DNA from 2 places in the Bacillus sp. 7894-2 genome. Region 2 is predicted to be linked to the other one. Evidence: riboswitches for the same ligand, from Rfam matches in the RefSeq annotation. Region 2 holds a riboswitch; the other holds the start of a gene.
The links. Region 2 has a riboswitch for cobalamin ahead of CHI10_RS16375 (ribonucleoside-diphosphate reductase subunit alpha). Riboswitches for the same ligand answer to the same signal wherever they lie in the genome.
Positions count from the first base shown of each region.

Region 1 (4,431 bases), on a different contig from region 2:
CCTGCTTGTGATTGACCGGGTCAAGCCAGGAATAAATCCTGCTGAACTGATAGGGGTCAATCCCAAGGTATTTCTCTAAAATCTCCGGTGCTATGATCACCAGGTATAGAACGGTTCCTGCTAAAGCACCGAGGATTCCATAAATCGGAACAAGGATTTTCCAGGTGATTCCGGATACCAGGATGATTCCTGCTAATATCGCGATGATGACAAGGGCGGTACCCAGGTCTTCGATAATAATCAATCCTAATGGAGGCAATGTGACTGCTCCTAGTTTGATTAGGAGAAAAAAGTCCGTGCCGGCTGTCTTAGCCTGAAACTTAAGATGGTGGTCAGCGATGATTTTGCTGAGAGCGATAATAAGGAACACCTTTACGAATTCTGAAGGCTGCACTGAACCGAGTCCGGGAATGATATACCACAATGTAGCCCCTTTGCGTTCTGGTGCAATACTTTCCGGTGCAATGAATAGCCCGACAAGCAATAGGATGCCTAAACCGTACAGCAGCCATGTGAGTCTCCGGATTTGCTCGCTGTCAAAATACATGACAATCCCTACAATGACAGCACCAACAATATAATTTTTAATTTGTGATATAACAAAATTCCCTTCATATTGATTGGAAGATTGTCCGCTGTATATCGCAATGCAGCTGATGAGAAAAAACAGCAGCAGGAGAAAGCATAACGTCCAATCAAATCGGTCTGAGAATCTATTATTCTGGTTCATTATATACACCTGGTTTCTTTACCTTTTTACATTTTTATCCTACCAAAGAAAAATTAACCTTACAATCGAGAAAGGGATTTCATTAGTTAGACGAATAAATTACCATGATGGTTTCCTGTATTTTCAAAAAAACGGATTAAAAATTTTTTCTCATCTGCAAAGATATTTTCAGATATTTTTGCTACAATAAGAGGATAAAATACTGGAAGTTTGGCAGGCAGTTTCATAAGAAGCTGTCTTTTTATCAATTTGGCTACGGTTCGGAGGTTTCGTCATTGAAAAGAAGGAATCAAACTATTCGTGATCTCATCTACATCCATCTTAATGAACAGGATCAGTATGTAATGACATATGGAATTGAGTTTGCAGAGTTTGCCCAGACTCTTTCAGATTCTATTAATAATTTACTGCTGTTAAAGCACCGTTATGAACATGGGGACTTTAATAGCCACACGATGTTCGATTATGTGTCAAGGGACAAGCTGGGCAGGCTGGTTGAGGATGATGTATACGGCTATGGCGATTTTTGCTGGATTGACTTCGAGGAAGAGGAAGCGGTGAATGAGCTTCCGGGCCAGACAATTGCGGAGCTTCTTTATCTCGGCCATATTAAAGAGCATCTTAAGCTGCCATTTTACAATTATCTGAGCAACCGGTATGTGTACCTTGCCCATGACGATGGCTGGTTTAACCGCACTTATTATCGCGATCTGAACGATTTTTACCGTATGCTTGGGGAAGTGATCCCCGGGAAAATGGGACAGATGAAGGTAGAAAAAACGCTCCTTGGCATTAAGAAGAAAAAGACGTATCCTCCTATTACCAGAGATGTCCTGCTTTCATTAAAGCCCCTCATGAAAGAAGGAGCGGTCCTTTCCATTAAGGATATCGAACAGAATCGGGTCAGGATCGAGATTCCAATTTGGATTATTGGTGATTTTGCTAATATGGATGATATGTATGATGAGTACGAAGCCATAGTAAAAGAGCCATGTGAGGCAAAGATTGTGTTCGATAAGAAGACAAAAGAATGGAAAATATACTCTCGTTAGAATTCTGAACTTTTTTACAACATTCCGCAATTTTCTATTACTTTTCTGCGGGATGGTGTATAATCAGAAATAGAAAATTTTATATCCGCAATAGAACAGGTGTCTTCTCAAAAGGGCTTTAAAGCAAGCTCTTTTGAAGACTTAATAGGGAAGCTGGTGAAATTCCAGCGCGGTCCCGCCACTGTAAATGGTAGCTGTCTGCAAATCCACTGTACACACAAGTATGGGAAGGAGCAGAACGCATTGACCATGAGCCAGGAGACCTGCCTGATTCTTAAGCACCCATAAACCTACGAGGATAGGGAGGTGTTTGGTCCGGCCATCTATTCTGCAATTTTTTGTAAATGACCATACCAACATCTCCTTGCCATTCGAGGGGATGTTTTTTTTATTTTTGGTGACAGGCACCACCCGAATTTTGTCGAAAGTTATAGGAGGATTGCTGAGAATGAAAAAGTTTTATGTATTTTTATTAACTATCCTGCTTGCTGCAGGAGTGCTTGCAGGCTGCGGCGATAGTACTGAACAGCCAAAAGAAGAGAAAAAGGTTGAGGAAGGGCAGAGTGTTGCATTTCCTGTAACGATAAATGACGCGCTGGATAATGAAGTGGTCATTGAAGCCAAGCCCGAAAGAATCGTTTCCGTGATTCCAAGCAACACTGAAATAGCATTCGAATTAGGGCTTGGAGAAGAAGTGGTCGGGGTCTCGGATTTTGATAACTACCCGCCAGAAGCCGCAGAAAAGGAAAAAATCGGAGGATTGGAATTTAATGTAGAGAAAGTGATCTCCTTAAATCCAGACCTTGTCCTTGCCCACGCTTCAAGTGCACAATATTCGGAAGCAGGTCTTCAGCAATTAAGGGATGCAGGTGTAACCGTCCTTGTTGTCAATGACGCGAAGAGCTTTGATCAGGTATTTGAATCCATTGAAATGATTGGGACCGCAGCGGGAGAGAAGGAAAAAGCAGAAACTCTTGTTTCAGACATGAAGAGCCAGCTTGAGGAAATCAAAACAAAAGCTAATGGGATAAAAGAAGAGGACCGCAAATCGGTAATGGTTGAAGTTTCACCTGCTCCGGAAATCTATGCAGCAGGGACTGAGACGTTTATGGACGAAATGCTGAGTGCCATCAACACAGAAAATATCATTACGGAAGAAGGATGGCCGAAGATGGATCCGGAAGCGATTATCGAACGGAATCCGGATGTGATCATCACAACTCATGGCTATTACACTGAAGATGCTGTCGGCAATGTCTTAAGCCGCGATGGCTGGCAGGATATAACCGCAGTGAAAAATAAGCAGATTATCGATGTTGATTCCGATATGGTAACCCGCTCTGGCCCTCGTATTATTGAAGGAGTCGAGGAACTTGCAAAAGCAGTATATCCGGACGTATTTAAATAATAAATTACTGGCTTATGTAACAGCAGCAGCTTTCCTGCTTTGTGCCGTGCTGATGGGGATCTCAATCGGAACCGTGTCCATTCATCCCATGACGATCATCAGAGTAATCAGCGCTGAGATATTTTCCTTTGTTTCATTGGAAAACACAGATAGCATGCATGCAAATATTATTATGAATATCAGGCTTCCGCGCGTATTGCTGGCAGGTTTGGTCGGGGCGTCTCTTGCCATTGCAGGAGCAGCCTTTCAAGGCTTATTAAGAAATCCGCTGGCAGATCCCTTTACAATCGGGGTATCTTCCGGAGCTTCGCTTGGTGCAGTTTTAACCTTGTTCTTTGGCTTATCCATTCCGTTTGCAGGAATGTTTACGCTGCCTTTATTCAGCATCTTATTTGCCTTTTTAACTATTTTTGCGGTTTTGCTTTTTGCGAGAAATATTGAAAGATCCATGAAAGTGGAAACGATTATTTTGACAGGCATTATCTTCAGTTCTTTTCTTGGAGCCCTCATCTCTCTGATGATTGCTCTGACTGGTGAGGAGCTGAGACAGATCATCGGCTGGCTTCTTGGAAGTGTGTCGATGAGAGGCTGGGCGTATATTAACATTATCCTTCCGTTCTTTGTGATAGGCGCGGTTCTTCTGTTAGTGAACAGCAAAGAGCTTAATGCCATGAGCTTCGGAGAGGAAAAGGCCCGGCATATCGGGGTGGACGTTCAGAAGAGAAAGATGATGGTCCTGATAGCAGGCTCTATCTTAACGGGTGCGGCTGTTGCTGTGTCTGGAACGGTAGGATTTGTCGGACTTGTGATTCCTCATCTGACCAGGATGTTATGGGGGCCGGATCATAGGCATTTGCTGCCGCTATCCATTCTGGTGGGAGCAGGTTTCCTTATTATTGCCGATCTGGTTTCACGGACGATCATTGCTCCTGCCGAGCTTCCGATCGGTGTGATTACAGCCTTAATCGGTGCACCTGTTTTTGGGGCTATTTTAATGAGAAGAAGGAATAAACTTTAAGCGCATAAAGGCGCTTGTGCTTTTCGAATCAAGAAAGAAGTGATAACTCATGCTAAGAGCCCAACAAATCACAGGCGGGTATGCCGGTGCGCCGGTTGTAAAAAATATCAGCTTTGAAGTGGAAAAAGGAGAGCTTTTCGGGATATTGGGGCCGAATGGAAGCGGCAAGACGACAATTCTGAAGATGCTGAGCGGCATTCTGCCCCATACAGCTGGTGATATT
Region 1 is NZ_NPDG01000137.1:5,177-9,607, forward strand. It holds gene CHI10_RS19575 (FtsW/RodA/SpoVE family cell cycle protein) at 1-730, opposite strand, end outside; gene CHI10_RS19580 (hypothetical protein) at 1,006-1,782, shown strand; cobalamin riboswitch at 1,863-2,067, shown strand; gene CHI10_RS19585 (ABC transporter substrate-binding protein) at 2,231-3,190, shown strand; gene CHI10_RS19590 (FecCD family ABC transporter permease) at 3,156-4,208, shown strand; gene CHI10_RS19595 (adenosylcobinamide amidohydrolase) at 4,258-4,431, shown strand, end outside.
Region 1: it holds a riboswitch for cobalamin, as region 2 does, so the genes downstream of both, CHI10_RS19585 (ABC transporter substrate-binding protein) here and CHI10_RS16375 (ribonucleoside-diphosphate reductase subunit alpha) in region 2, are expected to answer to the same signal.

Region 2 (4,431 bases):
GTACCAGATGGTCTCACTGTTAATATCAGGAGCTGTAACAGGGATTCGATAATCTTTTTTCTCTTCGGAATACTGCTTGTTAAATATAGGATCAATACTCGGTGTGCTTCCTGCAATTAATGCAGTAGATGCATTAGGGGCAACCGCCATCATATAGGCGTTTCGGACGCCGAATTCCTTTACCTCCCTGCTCAATCCTGTCCAGTCCATTTCTGTCTTTGCCCCCATATATCCCCGCTTTTCAAAGTAGGCACCCGTTTCCCAATCAGAGCCTTTAAAGGCTGTATAGCTTCCTTTTTCTTTTGCCAGATTCATAGAACTTTTTATCGCTAAAAAAGCAATTTGTTCATATAGAATGTCAGCGAATTCTGCTGCTTCTTCGCTTTCCCATGTGATTTTTTTCAGTGCAAGAAGGTGGTGCCACCCAAAAGTCCCTAGACCAATCGCACGGTATTTTTGATTTGTTATCTGCCCTTGAGTAACTGGAATTCTATTTATATCAATAACATTATCAAGCATTCGCACCTGAATGGACACAAGCCTTTCAAGGACTCCTTCACTTATGGTCCGTGCAAGATTGATGGATGAAAGATTGCAGACAACGAAGTCTCCCGGCTGTTTCTCGATAATAATTCTCCCATCCCTTGTATATTCTTCAACCCTCTTAGTAACACTTTGGTTTTGTACGATTTCAGTGCAAAGGTTGGTACAATAAATCATTCCGCAATGCGAATTGGCATTTTTCCGATTAACCTCATCCCGGTAGAACATGAATGGTGTCCCGGTTTCAAGCTGACTTCTCATGATGGATTTCATAATCTCAATAGCAGATACTTTTTCCCTTGATAGATTCGGGTTATCAATGCATTCTTTATATTTCTGGCGGAAAGAACCTTCGCCTTCTCCTTCGTCAAAAAAATCCTCCAGTGAAAAGCCCATTACCTTGCGGACTTCATGGGGATCAAATAAATACCAATACCCGCGGCTTTCCACTTTTTCCATAAATAAATCAGGAATGCAGACACCTGTGAATAAATCATGTGTTCGCTGCCTTTCATCTCCATTATTAAGCTTTGCATCAAGAAACGAGAAGATATCTTTATGCCAGACATCCAGATAGACACTTATAGCACCCTGCCTTTGTCCAAGCTGGTCAACACTGACCGCTGTGTTATTCAGCTGTTTCATCCAGGGAATCACGCCTGAAGATGCCCCCTTAAATCCTTTAATATCACTGCCTCTGCTGCGGATTTTCCCCAAATATACTCCAATTCCTCCACCGCTTTTGGAAAGAGATGCAATATCAGTATTACTGTCATAAATGGAATCAAGACTGTCATCAACGGTTTCAATGAAACAGCTTGAAAGCTGACCCCAATTTTTCCCGGCATTAGCGAGTGTTGGAGTTGCAACAGTCATATACAATCCGCTCATTGCCCAGTAAGCTTCTTTAACAAGCTTAAGACGCTTATCCTTTAGCTCCTTTTTCATTAGAACCATACTGATGATCATGAACCGCTCCTGTGGAAGCTCATAGAGTTTTCTCTGTTTGTCCCTGGCCAGATACCGATCTGCCAGCATCTTCAGCCCCAAATATGTAAATAAACGGTCATTTTCTTTTTTAATAAAATGGGACAGCTCATTTATCTCATCCTTTGAATACACATCTAATATATCTTGTTCATAAATTCCTAAAGAGGTCAGACGTTCAATTAGCGTATAAAAATGTGTGTAGCAGTCATCCGGCCCGCATTCTCTGTTTTTTCCGGACTCGATATAGAGCTTTTTAAGAAGCAGACGTGAAGCGGCATACGTCCAATCAGGCTCTTCAATGCTGATAAATGATAAACAATCCAGTATTAGCTGGTCATACATGGCCTCTCCTCCCAGCTGACTCATTTCTTCATACCTTTTTAACATTTGTTCAAAGCCAAGCTGTGGGAATTCAGTCTTAAGTTCTTCTAAAATTTTAATCGGCTGTATGGTTTGGACCATCTTACTTCCTCCTAAAGGCAAAATAAAAATCCGCCCGGAAAATGAGCGGATCAAACGATAGTATAATAGCAGGAAGCAGAGAAACAAACGGCCATTACGCGATCGTTTCATCATCTCAATCCCCGAAGATAAGAAACTTTCGATCGCCCTGGCAGGTCTCCTGGCTTGTGCTTCACTCTACTAAAAGCCCTTCCCATACTAGCGCCATAAAGCGTTTTGTACAGTGGCATGCTTTTTTCGTCTGCACTTACAGTTGCGGGGACAGCTTCGGTTTTTCACCGAATTCCCTATTAAGTCCATATAGGACACCAATCACGATCTATATGTAGTTTTCACTTTTAAAAATCCATACTATATATTGTAGAAGATTCTATCATATCGAGAAATAAATTACAATTATAAATCAGTAAAAAACGGGCAGAGGGGATTCCCCTCTGCCCGGTCATTTTTTATTCATGATTTTCAATTTCAATATCATGTGGTACCTGCTCTGGCTTAGCCCAGAAAGAATCATATGCCGCATAACCAGCCATTATAAGCACCAGGTAAGCAATCGTTGCACCTGCCCATTTCTTCATTTAAATTTGCCCCTTCCAATTAAACGTTTTTTTCACTTACTTTTACTCTTTGTAATCTAAGTGCGTTCAAAACGACAGATACGGAGCTGAAAGCCATTGCTGCACCGGCAAGCCAGGGAGCAAGGAACCCTAATGCAGCTACTGGGATGCCAAGGGTATTGTAGGCAAATGCCCAGAAAAGATTTTGTTTGATATTTCTTATCGTTTTTTTACTCATTAGAATGGCGTCTGCGATACTATTTAGATCCCCTCTCATTAGAGTAATATCTGCTGCTTCCATCGCAACGTCTGTACCGGTTCCAATCGCCATTCCTATATCAGCAACAGCGAGTGCAGGGGCATCGTTTATGCCATCGCCGACCATGGCGACTTTTTTACCCTGGTTTTGAAGTTTTTTTACTTCTTCTGCCTTGCCTTCAGGCAGAACTTCTGCAATTGCAGAGTCTATCCCCACTTCCTCAGCTATTGCCTGAGCCGTACGTTTGTTATCTCCCGTTATCATAATGACTTCAATTCCCAATTGCTTTAAGCGATTGATTGCATTTCTGGATGTTTCTTTTATCGTATCCGCCACTGCAACGATACCCGCATATTTGCCATCGACTGCAACTAGCATGGCCGTTTTTCCATTTTCCTCAAGTGTCTCCATTTCCAGCTTGGCTGAATGTACATTTATATCGTATTTTTCCATTAATCTTCTTGTACCGACCAGGAGGTTTTTGCCTTCCACTTTTGCTTTAATCCCATATCCGGGAATAGCTTCAAATTCCTGCGGATTAAATAGAGTGATTCCTTTATCCTTTATTCCTTTTACAATCGCTTCGGCCAATGGATGCTCAGACTGCTTCTCAGCTGATCCAACAAGCTGAAGAAATGCACTTTCTTCAACATTGCCTTCCGTAATCACATCCGTTAAAACCGGTTTGCCATGTGTTACGGTGCCGGTTTTATCAAGAACGACAGTAGTGATTTCATGTGTAAGCTCCAGGTGCTCCCCGCCTTTAAAAAGAACCCCATATTCCGCTGCACGGCCTGAACCAGCCATTATAGAAGTTGGCGTAGCCAGACCCAGGGCACATGGACATGCAATCACCAGGACGGCAATCAATTTTTCAAGTGCTTCTGCAAAATTACCGGGACTTACCCATATATACCATACCAGGAATGTAACCACGGCTATATTCACAACAATCGGAACGAATATCCCGGAGATTTTATCTGCCATCCGCTGTATGGGCGCTTTGGAACCTTGTGCTTCTTCCACTACTTTAATAATCCGTGACAGTGCCGTATCCTTGCCAACTTTAGTGGCTTTAATTTTCAGGAAGCCATTTTTATTAAGGGTGGATCCAATGACTGTGTCTCCAGCTGTTTTATCAACAGGTACGCTTTCTCCCGTCAGCATGGATTCATCCAATGCAGACTGTCCCTCGATAATTTCACCATCAACCGGTATTTTTTCACCCGGCTTTACATATATGATATCTCCAGCAATAACTTCTTCCAGGGGAATTTCAATTTCTTCCCCTTCCCTTAAGACAGTTGCTGTTTTTGCCTGAAGACCCATAAGCTTTTTGATTGCTTCAGAAGAACGCCCCTTAGCCCTCGCTTCAAACAGCTTGCCTAAAATGATTAATGTTATTAGAATGGCACTTGTTTCATAATAGAGCTCCACCATATGCCTGTTGCTGCCAAGTGATAATAAAGACTGGTATAAGCTGTAGAAAAACGCTGCCGAAGTACCCAGTGCCACCAGCACATCCATATTGGCGCTTTTATTTTTCAATGCCTTATACGCCCCAACATAAAATTGTTTTCCTATGAAAAATTGCACGGGAGCTGCAAGCGCCAGCTGCAC
Region 2 is NZ_NPDG01000109.1:2,986-7,416, reverse strand. It holds gene CHI10_RS16375 (ribonucleoside-diphosphate reductase subunit alpha) at 1-1,995, opposite strand, end outside; cobalamin riboswitch at 2,130-2,323, opposite strand; gene CHI10_RS22755 (hypothetical protein) at 2,445-2,573, opposite strand; gene CHI10_RS16370 (heavy metal translocating P-type ATPase) at 2,593-4,431, opposite strand, start outside.